3 regions of the Ectobacillus sp. OTK genome follow, and region 1 is predicted to be linked to each of the others. Evidence: a T-box and tRNA genes for the amino acid it is inferred to sense, from the RefSeq annotation. Region 1 holds a T-box; the other regions hold tRNA genes.

Region 1 (4,941 bases):
ATTTAATGATGCCTGCCTTTTCTAATGTGATTTCTTCAAGCGTCTCTCCCAATACATGCATATGGTCATACCCGATTGTTGTAATAATAGATAGCACAGGATATATTACATTCGTCGAATCAAGACGACCGCCAAGTCCTGTTTCTAGTAAAACAACATCGCATGGATTGATCCTGCCAAAATAATAAAAAGCCATAACTGTTAAAACTTCAAATTCAGTTGCTGCTCCAAGCTCCGTTTTATCCAAAGCTTCTGTGACAGGCTTCACGATGCGTACAAGCTCCGCAATATCCTCGTTTGGAATCGGCATTCCATTTATACTAATACGCTCATTAAAGCTTTCAATATACGGTGAAGTAAACGTACCGACCTTATACTCTGCTTGCTCTAATACCGAGCGTATATATGTAAGTGTAGAACCTTTTCCATTTGTACCGGCAAGATGAACGCATTTAAGCCTTCTCTCTGGATTATCCAATTGCTGAAGCATCCAGTTCATCCGTTCCAAGCCCGGTTTGATGCCGAACTTTAATCGGTTATGAATCCAGCTTACCGCTTCCTCGTATGTCATCTGAGTCTCCTTTCTGAAAAAAGCGAACCCGGGCTTCGCACACATCTTGCCGGGTTCGCATATCAGCTTATTTCTTTAATTCTGCCAAACGCTGACGAACCGCCTCACGTTTTTCTGTATAGTCCTGCTGCTTCTTGCGCTCTTCTTCAATTACCTGAGCAGGTGCCTTTTTCACGAAGCCTTCGTTGCTGAGCTTCTTCTGCACACGCTCTACTTCACTGTCTAAGCGTTTCAGCTCTTTTTCTAGACGAGCAATTTCCTCATCTAGATTGATTAAATCTTCAAGAGGCAGGAATAGCTCTGCTCCGGTGATAACTGCTGTCATACACTGCTCTGGCGCCTGTACATCTGTTTCAATAACGAGCTCGCTTGGGTTACAAAAACGCTCAATGTAGGAGCTATTTTTCTTTAGACTTGCAAGCGTCGCTTCGTCCTTTGCCTTAATGTATAGTTGAACCTTCTTGCTAAGCGGCGTATTTACCTCCGCGCGGATATTACGTACAGAACGAATGATTTCCACAAGCTGGCGCATTTCCTCCGCTGCTTCCTTATCCGCTAAATCCTCGCGAATTGTCGGCCACTTCGCTACCGTAATCGATTCGCCTTCATGCGGAAGATGCTGCCAAATTGTTTCCGTTACAAACGGCATAAACGGATGAAGCAGCTTCATCGTTCCTTCAAGTACATACGCCAATACAGAACGGGTTGTTTTCTTTGCTGCTTCCTCTTCACCGTAAAGCGGAAGCTTCGCCATTTCAATGTACCAATCACAGAAGTCATCCCAAATGAAGTTGTACAGTGCGCGACCTACCTCGCCGAGCTCATATTTATCAAGATTTTTCGTCACGCTCTCAATTGTTTCATTAAAGCGCGTTAAAATCCATTTATCAGCAACAGACATCTCGCCCGTCAAATCTAGTTCTTGATATGTCATACCATTCATGTTCATTAACACGAAACGGGATGCGTTCCAAATCTTATTGATAAAGTTCCAAGTAGACTCTACCTTTTCGATGCTAAAACGTAAGTCTTGACCTGGTGCGCTTCCTGTAGATAGGAAGAATCGAAGAGAGTCAGCTCCATATTGCTCGATCACATCCATTGGATCTACCCCGTTGCCAAGCGATTTACTCATCTTGCGGCCTTGCGCATCACGAACTAAGCCGTGGATCAGCACATCCTTGAACGGGCGCTGATTCGTAAACTCCAGACCCTGGAAAATCATGCGCGATACCCAAAAGAAAATAATGTCGTAGCCTGTTACAAGCACATCCGTTGAGTAATAACGCTTAAAGTCTTCAGAGTCTGTGTTCGGCCAGCCAAGCGTCGAGAACGGCCAAAGCGCTGAGCTGAACCAAGTATCGAGAACGTCGTTATCCTGCTCCCAATTTTCAAGATCAGCAGGCGGTTTCGTATCTACATACACTTCACCTGTTTCTTTATGATACCAAGCCGGAATGCGGTGCCCCCACCAAAGCTGACGGGAAATACACCAATCACGGATGTTTTCCATCCAGTGCAGATATGTTTTCTCAAAGCGCTCTGGTACAAAGTTTACCTTTTCCTCCTGTTGCTGAAGCTCGATTGCCGCATCAGCTAACGGCTGCATTTTCACAAACCATTGCGTGGACAAATACGGCTCTACCACTACGCCACTGCGCTCGCTATGGCCAACAGAATGCGTGTGCTCTTCAATTTTGACAAGCACACCTTGCTCCTGCAAATCCTTTACAAGCTGCTTGCGGCACTCGAAGCGATCCATCCCTTGATACACTCCGGCATTCGCATTCATTGTACCGTCCTCATTCATCACAAGAATACGCGGCAGGTTATGGCGATTTCCGATCTCAAAATCGTTCGGGTCATGGGCCGGAGTGATTTTGACAGCACCGGAGCCAAATTCCATATCCACATAATCGTCACCGACAATCGGGATTTCACGGCCCACAATTGGAAGAACCGCAGTTTTGCCGATTAAATGCTTGTAGCGCTCATCTTCCGGGTGAACGGCAATGGCTGTATCACCTAGCATCGTTTCCGGACGAGTCGTTGCAATTTGAATATAACCGGAGCCATCAGAAAGCGGATAGCGCATATGATAAAACGCACCTTGTACATCCTTATAAATAACCTCAATATCAGACAAAGCCGTTCGCGTTGCCGGATCCCAGTTGATAATATATTCGCCGCGGTAAATGAGTCCCTTTTTATATAAAGAAACAAATACATGTCGCACCGCTTCGGATAATCCTTCATCCAGCGTAAAACGTTCGCGGGAATAATCAAGACCTAAGCCGATCTTAGCCCATTGCGCACGAATATGGGATGCGTACTCTTCCTTCCACTCCCATGCCTTTTCCAAGAACTTTTCACGTCCAAGATCGTAGCGTGTTACACCTTCTTCACGCAGCTTTGCTTCTACCTTTGCTTGCGTAGCAATGCCGGCATGGTCCATGCCAGGAAGCCATAATACATCATAGCCCTGCAGCCTCTTTGCACGCGTTAAAATATCCTGAAGTGTCGTATCCCATGCATGCCCTAAATGAAGCTTACCCGTTACATTCGGCGGCGGAATCACGATTGTGTACGGCTGCTTCTCAGCCTCCCCCTTCGCTTCAAAATATTTTCCTGCAAGCCACCATTCATAGCGTCCTTCTTCTACGGATTTATGGTCGTATTTTGTTGGCAAATTATTATCCGTATTCGTCATACAAACTCCTCCTTCTCAAAATAAAAAACTCCACTCATCCAGAAAAGGACGAATGGAGTTATATTCGCGGTACCACCTTTTTTTGCAAGCAAAAGCTTGCACACTTCATTTGGTAACGGGTTACACCCGACTTCCTCTACTACATATTCAAAGAAGCAGCTCAAGGGCGACCTTCCGACACTGTCATCTAAGAAATCTCGCAGCTACTGATTTCTCTCTCTGAAAGATGCAAACACATCGTACTCTTCCCTATCCAAGCATTTTGTTATTTTCTTATACAAACTATAGTCTAAAAAAAGAAACTGTAATCGTCAATAAGCTTTGCCAAGTTTTTTGTAATATATGCAGGAAATTAGAAAAAAGTGCACAAGGCGCACACAGGGTATTTGCCCTGCATATGGTACTACAAACCGTTTTTTCGGAGGAATGTATAATGCGACGCTTTAAACGTACTTATAATTTTGCAACGCCGAGCTGGATGCGGAATGTTCAAACAATGCTATACGACTTCGTTATTCCGCTCACAGTCTTTCAAGCTATTCGAACACTGCTCTTTCCAACACTTTTAGATTTTATATTATTAATTGTCTTTATTGGATTAACGATTAAAACACATTTTCAAGCATAGGCCCATTGACAGGGTGCGGGAGCAGCATGAATTTATAGCCATGTATCTTGTACCATTGCATTTTGGCAAACATAAAACCTCTCCGGTTCTGGAGAGGTTTTATGTTTGCTGCTGATTTTGCTCTGCTTGATGCTCCGCCGCTTGAATTTGCGATACGAAGTGCTCGGTATTGCTCACAAGCCAATGGCTTTGCTGAAGATGCCTCACATACTGCAATTCATTTCGTTCATCCCGCTGCTCCCCGCTTTTTACGTAGCGGGCAATTTGCCTGATGAAGTTTTGTGGGTAAGCAAGATAGGCAAGCATCAGCTTCTTTTCTTCCTTCGTATAAGGAAACTGTTTTTGATAAATTTGATACCATTCGTAGCGGTCATTTCTTGCAATGGGATATGTGTTAAACGAACGAGTGTAAAATTGCACAAGATCCTGTACTGGCGTGGAAAACTGCGAATTTTCCAAGCTAATAAAATAGCCGTTTCGCTCATGATCAAATAAAAAATGACTTTGAGACACGTTTCCATGAATTAAAGAGATTCGGGTGGTTTCCTTCTCCTTCATAAGCTCCTGCCATTCCTCCAGCTGCCTTGTAGCAAACTCATGCGCACGTAAAATATGATGGTAATACGTGCAATATTGCAGCTCTAATGGAGACATATACCACTTTGCTTCAGATTGCGTCAAGAATGTATCGAGCATATCACGTTCCTGCTCCCAACGCCCTGACAGCATGTTATAATGATTTTCAATGATTTCCTCTGTAATCTTTTCTTCTCGTACTGTCTTTTGGTGCATGGCAGCAAGCGCTTGAAACATCTGATGATAATGGTCGTTCTCCTCACCCTTTTGTTCCGCGCCGTCAAGCCAAGGCATTAAATAATACTGATTTTGTCCGTCCGATAAGAAATACTCTCCGTCACTTGCATGATACACAGGTGCATAATTGGTGAATCCCTTCTCTGAAAGATAGCGAAGATGATGTACAAAGTTGCTCCTTTCGAGTCGGCTCGGGCTCAGCTTTTTCAACGCATAAGG
Region 2 (4,941 bases), 1.1 Mb from region 1:
ACGGAAAGACCCCGTGGAGCTTTACTGTAGCCTGATATTGAATTTTGGTACAGCTTGTACAGAATAGGCGGGAGCCTGGGAAGCCGGAGCGCCAGCTTCGGTGGAGGCGCCTGTGGGATACCGCTCTGGCTGTATTGAAGTTCTAACCCGCGCCCCTCATCGGGGCGGGAGACAGTGTCAGGTGGGCAGTTTGACTGGGGCGGTCGCCTCCTAAAGTGTAACGGAGGCGCCCAAAGGTTCCCTCAGAATGGTTGGAAATCATTCGAAGAGTGTAAAGGCATAAGGGAGCTTGACTGCGAGACCTACAAGTCGAGCAGGGACGAAAGTCGGGCTTAGTGATCCGGTGGTTCCGCATGGAAGGGCCATCGCTCAACGGATAAAAGCTACCCCGGGGATAACAGGCTTATCTCCCCCAAGAGTCCACATCGACGGGGAGGTTTGGCACCTCGATGTCGGCTCATCGCATCCTGGGGCTGTAGTCGGTCCCAAGGGTTGGGCTGTTCGCCCATTAAAGCGGTACGCGAGCTGGGTTCAGAACGTCGTGAGACAGTTCGGTCCCTATCCGTCGCGGGCGCAGGAAATTTGAGAGGAGCTGTCCTTAGTACGAGAGGACCGGGATGGACGCACCGCTGGTGTACCAGTTGTTCTGCCAAGGGCATCGCTGGGTAGCTATGTGCGGACGGGATAAGTGCTGAAAGCATCTAAGCATGAAGCCCCCCTCAAGATGAGATTTCCCATAGCGTCAAGCTAGTAAGATCCCTGAAAGATGATCAGGTTGATAGGTCTGAGGTGTAAGCGTGGCGACACGTGCAGCTGACAGATACTAATCGATCGAGGGCTTAATCATAATTACACAGCACAGCATGTTATCTAGTTTTGAAGGAATATCCTTCAAACAAAATAGGTCTAGTGATGATGGCGAAGAGGCCACACCCGTTCCCATACCGAACACGGAAGTTAAGCTCTTCAGCGCCGATGGTAGTTGGGGGTTTCCCCCTGTGAGAGTAGGACGTCGCTAGGCCAGCCTTATTAGGTTGCTATGGATTTTTTAACCCCTGGAACAAAAGCTTTTATTGAAACGACTATGATCATATTCCGCAATAGCTCAGCGGTAGAGCAATCGGCTGTTAACCGATAGGTCGTAGGTTCGAATCCTACTTGCGGAGCCATGCTTCCATAGCTCAGTAGGTAGAGCACTTCCATGGTAAGGAAGAGGTCACCGGTTCAAGCCCGGTTGGGAGCTCTTGAAATATTTATTTTTTGGCCCGTTGGTCAAGCGGTTAAGACACCGCCCTTTCACGGCGGTAACACGGGTTCGAATCCCGTACGGGTCACCAACATATGGAGGATTAGCTCAGCTGGGAGAGCATCTGCCTTACAAGCAGAGGGTCGGCGGTTCGAGCCCGTCATCCTCCATTTTTATTCTCATATTGGAGGGGTAGCGAAGTGGCTAAACGCGGCGGACTGTAAATCCGCTCCCTCAGGGTTCGGCGGTTCGAATCCGTCCCCCTCCACCATTTTATTTGAATAAAGCGTTTAAAGATTGTTATACTATATGTATGAAGAAGCAGCTATGTAACAGTGGTTGTTTTTGTTATGTGTAGTAGCAAGTATCTAAGAAATGTCGAATTGTTTACCTTTACTTCTAAGAAGTGAATTCGAGGATGTATGTCTTGTAGTTAAATCAATGGGCTATAGCCAAGCGGTAAGGCAACGGACTTTGACTCCGTCATTCGTTGGTTCGAATCCAGCTAGCCCAGCCATTACGAGCCATTAGCTCAGTCGGTAGAGCATCTGACTTTTAATCAGAGGGTCGAAGGTTCGAGTCCTTCATGGCTCACATGAAAATATGCGGAAGTAGTTCAGTGGTAGAATACAACCTTGCCAAGGTTGGGGTCGCGGGTTCGAATCCCGTCTTCCGCTCCATACGGGGCCTTAGCTCAGCTGGGAGAGCGCCTGCTTTGCACGCAGGAGGTCAGCGGTTCGATCCCGCTAGGCTCCATAATCTATAAAGAAAAAAGCCTTAAATCTAAAAAGATTTAGGGCTTTTTTATTTTTAAAGGATAAAAAAGTATAAATTCTGGAGGTATTGTCTAGCTGTAGTGCTCAATCCCCCGCAGTCAAATAATCTTCCCTACAAAAAAAGTGTCTTTACAATAGGAAAGAAACATACAGGAAGCTTTTGTAAATCGGATTTGCCCGAATCTCGCGTTTTATCCATGGGTTGTTTTCCTTTCAGAGCTAAACGAGGCGCTCCAGCTTTTCTTATTTAGTAAGTATACAAGAAATGTTGAGTTGAATCATAGAATAAAGAATATTTAGAATGTTAGCAAGTAAATAGGGGGATGACACATGCGGAAGGAAATTTCGGTTATTGGGGTTCCTTTGGATTTAGGTCAAATGCGGCGTGGGGTGGATATGGGGCCGAGTGCTATTCGTTATGCCGGTATGATTGAGAGACTAGAGCATATAGGCTATAATGTAGAGGATTTAGGCGATTTATATGTAGAGCGTCCGAATCGAAATGAACCTGATGAGAACCCAAAGCTAAAAAACCTAAAGCAAATTGTGACAGTGTGTACAGAACTGGCGACGAAGGTTGATCATGTGTTAGAGCGCAAGCGCACCCCTGTTGTTCTTGGAGGAGACCATAGCATTGCTATCGGAACGTTAGCTGGAGTTACAAAGCATTATAGGAATCTGGGAGTTATTTGGTTTGATGCCCATGGGGATTTAAATACGGAAGATATCACGCCATCTGGTAATATCCATGGTATGCCCCTGGCCGCAAGCTTAGGATATGGTCATGCTGTTCTTACAAATCTCTATGGGATATGTCCGAAGGTAAAAAAGGAGAACATCGTCATTATTGGAGCTCGGGCTCTTGACGATGGGGAGAAAGAATTTATCCGCAAAGAAGGCATTAAAGTATTTACTATGCATGAAATCGATCGATTAGGAATGGCGGCGGTCATGGAGGAAACGATTCACTATTTAGCCCATACTGATGGAGTTCATTTATCTCTTGATTTAGATGGTTTGGATCCGCACGATGCGCCCGGCGTGGGAACCCCTGTTATTGGGGGGCTTAGTTATCGGGAGGGACATCTTGCCATGGAAATGCTTGCTGAATCCGATCTTATTACATCAGCTGAGTTTGTAGAGGTAAATCCTATTTTAGATGAGAAGAATAAGACAGCAATGACAGCAGTTGCCTTAATGGGCTCATTATTTGGAGAAAAGTTAAAGTAAAAGGGAAAAGCAGCTTTGGTTGCTTTTCCCTTTCTTTGTAAGCATGCTATTGTTATGGTATAATTATTTAGTTATTGTAAATACGTGTTCATGGAGGAAGGGTAAGAATATGTCTTTAGGAGATATGACTGAACTCAAAACGTATCTCAGCAATATTGTAGATATAACCCTCGTGTGGTTTGTTATATATAAGCTAATCCTTGTAATCCGCGGCACAAAGGCAGTACAGCTTTTAAAGGGGATTACAGTCATTATTTTGGTGAGCATTCTCAGCTATTATTTAGAGTTAAATACACTCTATTGGATGATGAAGCAAACGTTGACTTGGGGATTTCTTGCGGTCATTATTATTTTTCAGCCTGAACTGCGACGAGCATTGGAACAGCTTGGGAGGGGAAGTCTATTTGCTCGCAGCAGTCACCCGGTGGAAACGGAGCAGGAGGCTGTGGTGGATGCAGTTGTAAAAGCAACTGAGTATATGGCGAAACGGCGCATTGGTGCTCTCATCTCAATTGGGCGGGAAACGGGTATGAGCGATTACATAGAAACAGGTATCTTAATGGATGCACATGTTTCATCTGAATTGCTTATTAATATTTTTATTCCAAACACTCCGCTTCATGATGGTGCCGTTATCATGCAAAATGATAAGATTAAAGCTGCAGCCTGCTACTTACCGCTTTCAGAAAGTCCATTCATTTCAAAAGAGCTTGGTACAAGGCATAGGGCGGCTCTTGGAATAAGTGAGGTTACTGACAGCTTGACAGTTGTCGTTTCTGAGGAAACTGGGCATATTTCACTTACCAAAAATGGGGAGCTTCACAGGGATTTAAAGTCGGCACAGCTCAAGGAAATGCTGACAAAGGAACTGACGGGAAGTATGAAAACCTCTTCCGCATCTTTATGGAACTGGAGGAGAAAACGAGATGGATAAATTGATGGACAACCATTGGTTTCTCAGAGGTATTGCACTATTACTCGCTCTTATGCTATACATGGTTATTAATTTGGATAAACAGCCGCAGGGAACTGCTGCTCTTCCACTGGGAGATGCTGCTGAAACAATTCAAGATGTGAAGGTCGAGGCATATTATGACCAGGATAAATATGTTGTAAGCGGCCTTCCGCAGCATGTAGATCTAACTTTGGAGGGATCTAATACATCTATTCTCCAAACAAAGATGAAAGAACAATTTGAGGTTTTTGTAAATCTTCATGGCTATGAGCCAGGGACATATGAGGTTGGTCTGCAATATAACGGTATTCCAGATAGTTTAAAGGTAAAATTACAGCCTGCTAAAGTACAGGTAACGATTGAACCAAAGAAATCAAAGGCCTTTCCCGTAGAAGTTGGATATTTAAATAATAATCAAATGGAAGAAGGCTATACAGCAGGGAAGGCTTCTGCAAAGCCAAACTTTATTGAAATTGCCGGAACTGAAACGCAGCTGGAACAAGTGGGGGTAGTTAAGGCTTATGTAGACTTAAAAGGTGTGAACCAAACCTTTACAAAGGAAGCAAAGGTAGTGGTATATGATAAGTCTGGAAATACTTTGAATTTACAAGCAAATCCTTCTGTTGTAAACGTTACGGTGCCTGTTGCTACCCCAGAAAAGACATTACCAATTAAGGTAACGCAGGAGGGGAACCTGCAGAAAGGCTTAACACTAAAGAGTGTTACAGTAGAAC
Region 3 (4,941 bases), 280 kb from region 1:
AAGAGTCCACATCGACGGGGAGGTTTGGCACCTCGATGTCGGCTCATCGCATCCTGGGGCTGTAGTCGGTCCCAAGGGTTGGGCTGTTCGCCCATTAAAGCGGTACGCGAGCTGGGTTCAGAACGTCGTGAGACAGTTCGGTCCCTATCCGTCGCGGGCGCAGGAAATTTGAGAGGAGCTGTCCTTAGTACGAGAGGACCGGGATGGACGCACCGCTGGTGTACCAGTTGTTCTGCCAAGGGCATCGCTGGGTAGCTATGTGCGGACGGGATAAGTGCTGAAAGCATCTAAGCATGAAGCCCCCCTCAAGATGAGATTTCCCATAGCGTCAAGCTAGTAAGATCCCTGAAAGATGATCAGGTTGATAGGTCTGAGGTGTAAGCGTGGCGACACGTGCAGCTGACAGATACTAATCGATCGAGGGCTTAATCATAAACTAAAAGCGGACGTGAGCGGTTAGCTCCGTAGGGCAAATGTTCTCAGGCAAAAGAAGCCGATAGACTTCGTTGCATGAGGTTATTTGACCAAAGAGAGCTGTGAACTGGAGCTGGATAGAAAAACATTACAAAGTGCAGTGTGTTATCTAGTTTTGAAGGAATATCAAAATTCCTGTTGACTTTATAAAAGAGCGTGATATAATGATCATTGTCTCTAATATGAGTCAAGAAAATAGGTCTAGTGATGATGGCGAAGAGGACACACCCGTTCCCATACCGAACACGGAAGTTAAGCTCTTCAGCGCCGATGGTAGTTGGGGGTTTCCCCCTGTGAGAGTAGGACGTCGCTAGGCAATGTGGAGGATTAGCTCAGCTGGGAGAGCATCTGCCTTACAAGCAGAGGGTCGGCGGTTCGAGCCCGTCATCCTCCACCATAAATATGCCGGCTTAGCTCAATTGGCAGAGCAACTGACTTGTAATCAGTAGGTTGGGGGTTCAAGTCCTCTAGCCGGCACCATATAATGGCGGTTGTGGCGAAGTGGTTAACGCATTGGATTGTGGCTCCAACATTCGTGGGTTCGATTCCCATCAATCGCCCCATTATATCTTGCGGGTGTGGCGGAATTGGCAGACGCACCAGACTTAGGATCTGGCGCCTTTGGCGTGGGGGTTCGAGTCCCTTCACCCGCACCATTTACAATTGTATATGATTACAGTGTTTGTCATGCGGAAGTAGTTCAGTGGTAGAATACAACCTTGCCAAGGTTGGGGTCGCGGGTTCGAATCCCGTCTTCCGCTTTCATGCCGGGGTGGCGGAATTGGCAGACGCACAGGACTTAAAATCCTGCGGTAGGTGACTACCGTGCCGGTTCGAGCCCGGCCCTCGGCACTGTTTCATACAATATATATTCAATAACATGCGCCCGTAGCTCAATTGGATAGAGCGTCTGACTACGGATCAGAAGGTTATGGGTTCGAGTCCTTTCGGGCGCGCTTGAACGGGAAGTGGCTCAGCTTGGTAGAGCACCTGGTTTGGGACCAGGGGGTCGCAGGTTCGAATCCTGTCTTCCCGATATGGGGCCTTAGCTCAGCTGGGAGAGCGCCTGCTTTGCACGCAGGAGGTCAGCGGTTCGATCCCGCTAGGCTCCACTTTAATATTAATATCATGGCGGTGTAGCTCAGCTGGCTAGAGCGTACGGTTCATACCCGTAAGGTCGGGGGTTCGATCCCCTCCGCCGCTACTATAAGGACCTTTAGCTCAGCTGGTTAGAGCAGACGGCTCATAACCGTCCGGTCGTAGGTTCGAGTCCTACAAGGTCCACCATTTAATGCTTTACGGAGGGTTGGTAGAGCGGCTTAATACACCGGTCTTGAAAACCGGAGACGGTAACACGTCCGTGGGTTCAAATCCCACACCCTCCTCCATTTATGTAAATACTTTATCATCGCGGGGTGGAGCAGTCTGGTAGCTCGTCGGGCTCATAACCCGAAGGTCGCAGGTTCAAATCCTGTCCCCGCAACCAAAATGGTTCCGTGGTGTAGTGGTTAACATGCCTGCCTGTCACGCAGGAGATCGCGGGTTCGATCCCCGTCGGGACCGCCATTTGGCTCGGTAGCTCAGTCGGTAGAGCAGAGGACTGAAAATCCTCGTGTCGGCGGTTCGATTCCGTCCCGAGCCACTTTTAATGAGGACGAAGGACAAGTACTCTTATTTGGTAATAAAAATATATTACGCCGGCTTAGCTCAATTGGCAGAGCAACTGACTTGTAATCAGTAGGTTGGGGGTTCAAGTCCTCTAGCCGGCACCAGTTATGAGCCATTAGCTCAGTCGGTAGAGCATCTGACTTTTAATCAGAGGGTCGAAGGTTCGAGTCCTTCATGGCTCACATTTTGCGGGTGTAGTTTAATGGTAGAACTTCAGCCTTCCAAGCTGATAGCGTGGGTTCGATTCCCATCACCCGCTCCATAATAGGGGCCTATAGCTCAGCTGGTTAGAGCGCACGCCTGATAAGCGTGAGGTCGATGGTTCGAGTCCATTTAGGCCCATTGTTTCAATTATTTAAAATTGAATTATTCCGCAATAGCTCAGCGGTAGAGCAATCGGCTGTTAACCGATAGGTCGTAGGTTCGAATCCTACTTGCGGAGCCAAATAGAGAAGTACCCAAGTGGCTCAAGGGGCTCCCCTGCTAAGGGAGTAGGTCGGGTAACCGGCGCGAGGGTTCGAATCCCTTCTTCTCTGCCATTTAGGCCCGTTGGTCAAGTGGTTAAGACACCGCCCTTTCACGGCGGTAACACGGGTTCGAATCCCGTACGGGTCATAAAAAAGAGTTAGCGATATATCGCTAACTCTTTTTTATGCTTTTATTTATCATTTTCTGACAGAAGACCTCTACTGTTACGGGCGCGGCCAGCGATAAGTGGGAATGAGTGTCAGTTAGACAATCACCTGGCATTTTTTGTGAATGAAGAGCTTCTAATGGACAGGCGAACATTCTTTCAGTAAAATATAGTTACCAAAATAAACCAAAAAATTGATGGAGAGAATAAAAGCATGCTATTTTTCCAATCGGATCTATACACACACTGTACCTCAGGACTTGAATTGGGAACTCCCTTGTTCTTTCCAGCTTTATAACCAAGCGATGTGTTCGGTCTATGTGTGGAAACACCTTCGTACGGGGGAAGAGCGTTTCCGGCATTTAAAAATTTTCTTCAAAATGTGTGATTTCCTCAAGTCATGTCGAGAGGCGAGTTCGGAGCCTTGTGTTTTTAACGAACCTCTAGATATTCCTCAATCTTTGCACAAAATGTATAATTTAGTCTCATTCCTTTGGAGTATTTGTGAACAAATTGTGAATGAATATTTTTCTTTACAAAGTAATCTACAAGTTGTTCCAGCTTCTTTACATGATTATTTTATGATTAATGTCAGAATTCCTCCTAAAAAACATATCTCAAATGATAAAAAGGCTACATTATAGTTAACTCGTTTCATTAAAAAGATAACACTATTTTAGTATAAAACGCTTCCAATTCAACCATCGCCAAAATATGATATCAGACGCCTAGTTTGACGAAAAATGACTGATTTTAGCGGACGAAACTATATATTTTCCCTAAATCTGCAAGGGATTTCTCCTTTTTTTACAGAATACTTTATTAAGAAATGTTATTTATACTTGTGAGGTGAAACACGTGGTTACAACCCATCCTACAGATTATGAAGTTCATCTGTTCCATGAAGGGAGTTTGTACGAAAGCTATCAAGCCTTCGGAGCGCATACAACAACCGAGGATGGAATTAGGGGTACTCGTTTCTCCGTTTGGGCTCCACATGCTAAAAGTGTGAGTGTCGTCGGAGAGTTTAACGAATGGAGCAATGAAAGCCATGTAATGGAGAAGTTAAACACAGAAGGAATTTGGTCCTTATTTATTCCGAATATTGGTCAGGGAGAGCTGTATAAGTACGCTATTCAAACGAAGGATGACCAAGTGCTGCTGAAGGCAGATCCCTATGCATTTTTTTCTGAGCTAAGGCCGCATACAGCTTCTATCGTCCATACTTTAGGGAATTATAAATGGAATGATGAAAAATGGATGCGTGCTAAAAAGCGAAAGAAAGTATTTGAAGAGCCACTAGCTATTTATGAGCTTCATTTTGGTTCGTGGAAGCTAAAAGAGGACGGGTCCTTTTATTCGTATCGTGAGATGGCAGAGGAACTCATTCCATATGTTTTAGAGCATCAGTTTACACATATTGAAATTATGCCGCTTGTTGAGCATCCATATGATCGCTCGTGGGGCTATCAAGGAACCGGCTACTATTCTCCGACAAGCCGTTACGGTAAGCCGGAGGATTTAATGTATTTCATTGACCGTTGTCATGAGCATGGTCTCGGCGTGATTTTAGATTGGGTGCCTGGGCATTATTGTAAGGACGCACATGGATTATATATGTTTGACGGAGAACCGACATACGAATATACAGACATACATGTAAGGGAAAACCCAATATGGGGAACGGCAAACTTTGATGTAGGAAAGCCGGAGGTTCAGAGTTTTCTTATTTCCAATGCGTTATTTTGGATGAAATATTATCATGTAGACGGCTTTCGGGTCGACGCTGTTGCGAACATGCTGTATTGGAATGCGAACGGACAGTTCCAAAAAAATGAATTAGCAGTTTCCTTTTTACAAAAACTGCATGAGGCAGTATTTGCGTATGATTCAAATGTGCTTATGATTGCAGAGGACTCTACCGATTGGCCTCTTGTGACAGCTCCAACATATGAAGGAGGTCTCGGTTTCAATTATAAATGGAATATGGGCTGGATGAATGACGTGCTAAAGTACATGGAGTGCGAGCCGGAGCATCGGAAGCATATTCATGATAAAATCACGTTTTCTTTGCTGTATGCCTATTCAGAGAACTTCATTTTGCCGCTTTCTCATGATGAAGTGGTACATGGAAAAAAATCTCTCTTAAATAAAATGCCTGGAGA

What was found. A T-box is a leader RNA that pairs with one kind of tRNA and senses whether it is charged. The one in region 1 lies ahead of AC6HZ4_RS22655 (valine--tRNA ligase), so its partner is inferred to be a tRNA-Val.
Region 2: it has a tRNA-Val gene. The T-box ahead of AC6HZ4_RS22655 (valine--tRNA ligase) is inferred to sense a tRNA for this amino acid. The anticodon was not compared.
Region 3: it has a tRNA-Val gene. The T-box ahead of AC6HZ4_RS22655 (valine--tRNA ligase) is inferred to sense a tRNA for this amino acid. The anticodon was not compared.

The regions. Positions count from the first base shown of each region.
Region 1 is NZ_AP048547.1:4,567,304-4,572,244, forward strand. It holds gene AC6HZ4_RS22650 (bifunctional folylpolyglutamate synthase/dihydrofolate synthase) at 1-571, opposite strand, end outside; gene AC6HZ4_RS22655 (valine--tRNA ligase) at 639-3,281, opposite strand; T-box leader at 3,323-3,546, opposite strand; gene AC6HZ4_RS22660 (YszA family small membrane protein) at 3,715-3,909, shown strand; gene ysxE (spore coat protein YsxE) at 4,009-4,941, opposite strand, start outside.
Region 2 is NZ_AP048547.1:168,310-173,250, forward strand. It holds rRNA gene AC6HZ4_RS00925 (23S ribosomal RNA) at 1-847, shown strand, start outside; rRNA gene rrf (5S ribosomal RNA) at 906-1,021, shown strand; tRNA gene AC6HZ4_RS00935 (tRNA-Asn) at 1,095-1,169, shown strand; tRNA gene AC6HZ4_RS00940 (tRNA-Thr) at 1,171-1,243, shown strand; tRNA gene AC6HZ4_RS00945 (tRNA-Glu) at 1,263-1,337, shown strand; tRNA gene AC6HZ4_RS00950 (tRNA-Val) at 1,344-1,416, shown strand; tRNA gene AC6HZ4_RS00955 (tRNA-Tyr) at 1,433-1,517, shown strand; tRNA gene AC6HZ4_RS00960 (tRNA-Gln) at 1,689-1,763, shown strand; tRNA gene AC6HZ4_RS00965 (tRNA-Lys) at 1,768-1,840, shown strand; tRNA gene AC6HZ4_RS00970 (tRNA-Gly) at 1,852-1,926, shown strand; tRNA gene AC6HZ4_RS00975 (tRNA-Ala) at 1,930-2,002, shown strand; gene rocF (arginase) at 2,353-3,252, shown strand; gene cdaA (diadenylate cyclase CdaA) at 3,362-4,186, shown strand; gene AC6HZ4_RS00990 (CdaR family protein) at 4,179-4,941, shown strand, end outside.
Region 3 is NZ_AP048547.1:4,844,581-4,849,521, reverse strand. It holds rRNA gene AC6HZ4_RS24100 (23S ribosomal RNA) at 1-433, shown strand, start outside; rRNA gene rrf (5S ribosomal RNA) at 675-790, shown strand; tRNA gene AC6HZ4_RS24090 (tRNA-Val) at 796-871, shown strand; tRNA gene AC6HZ4_RS24085 (tRNA-Thr) at 879-954, shown strand; tRNA gene AC6HZ4_RS24080 (tRNA-His) at 962-1,037, shown strand; tRNA gene AC6HZ4_RS24075 (tRNA-Leu) at 1,047-1,130, shown strand; tRNA gene AC6HZ4_RS24070 (tRNA-Gly) at 1,164-1,235, shown strand; tRNA gene AC6HZ4_RS24065 (tRNA-Leu) at 1,241-1,326, shown strand; tRNA gene AC6HZ4_RS24060 (tRNA-Arg) at 1,357-1,430, shown strand; tRNA gene AC6HZ4_RS24055 (tRNA-Pro) at 1,437-1,510, shown strand; tRNA gene AC6HZ4_RS24050 (tRNA-Ala) at 1,514-1,586, shown strand; tRNA gene AC6HZ4_RS24045 (tRNA-Met) at 1,605-1,678, shown strand; tRNA gene AC6HZ4_RS24040 (tRNA-Ile) at 1,685-1,761, shown strand; tRNA gene AC6HZ4_RS24035 (tRNA-Ser) at 1,775-1,862, shown strand; tRNA gene AC6HZ4_RS24030 (tRNA-Met) at 1,884-1,960, shown strand; tRNA gene AC6HZ4_RS24025 (tRNA-Asp) at 1,965-2,040, shown strand; tRNA gene AC6HZ4_RS24020 (tRNA-Phe) at 2,044-2,116, shown strand; tRNA gene AC6HZ4_RS24015 (tRNA-Thr) at 2,171-2,246, shown strand; tRNA gene AC6HZ4_RS24010 (tRNA-Lys) at 2,252-2,324, shown strand; tRNA gene AC6HZ4_RS24005 (tRNA-Gly) at 2,331-2,404, shown strand; tRNA gene AC6HZ4_RS24000 (tRNA-Ile) at 2,411-2,484, shown strand; tRNA gene AC6HZ4_RS23995 (tRNA-Asn) at 2,513-2,587, shown strand; tRNA gene AC6HZ4_RS23990 (tRNA-Ser) at 2,591-2,681, shown strand; tRNA gene AC6HZ4_RS23985 (tRNA-Glu) at 2,686-2,757, shown strand; gene glgB (1,4-alpha-glucan branching protein GlgB) at 3,635-4,941, shown strand, end outside.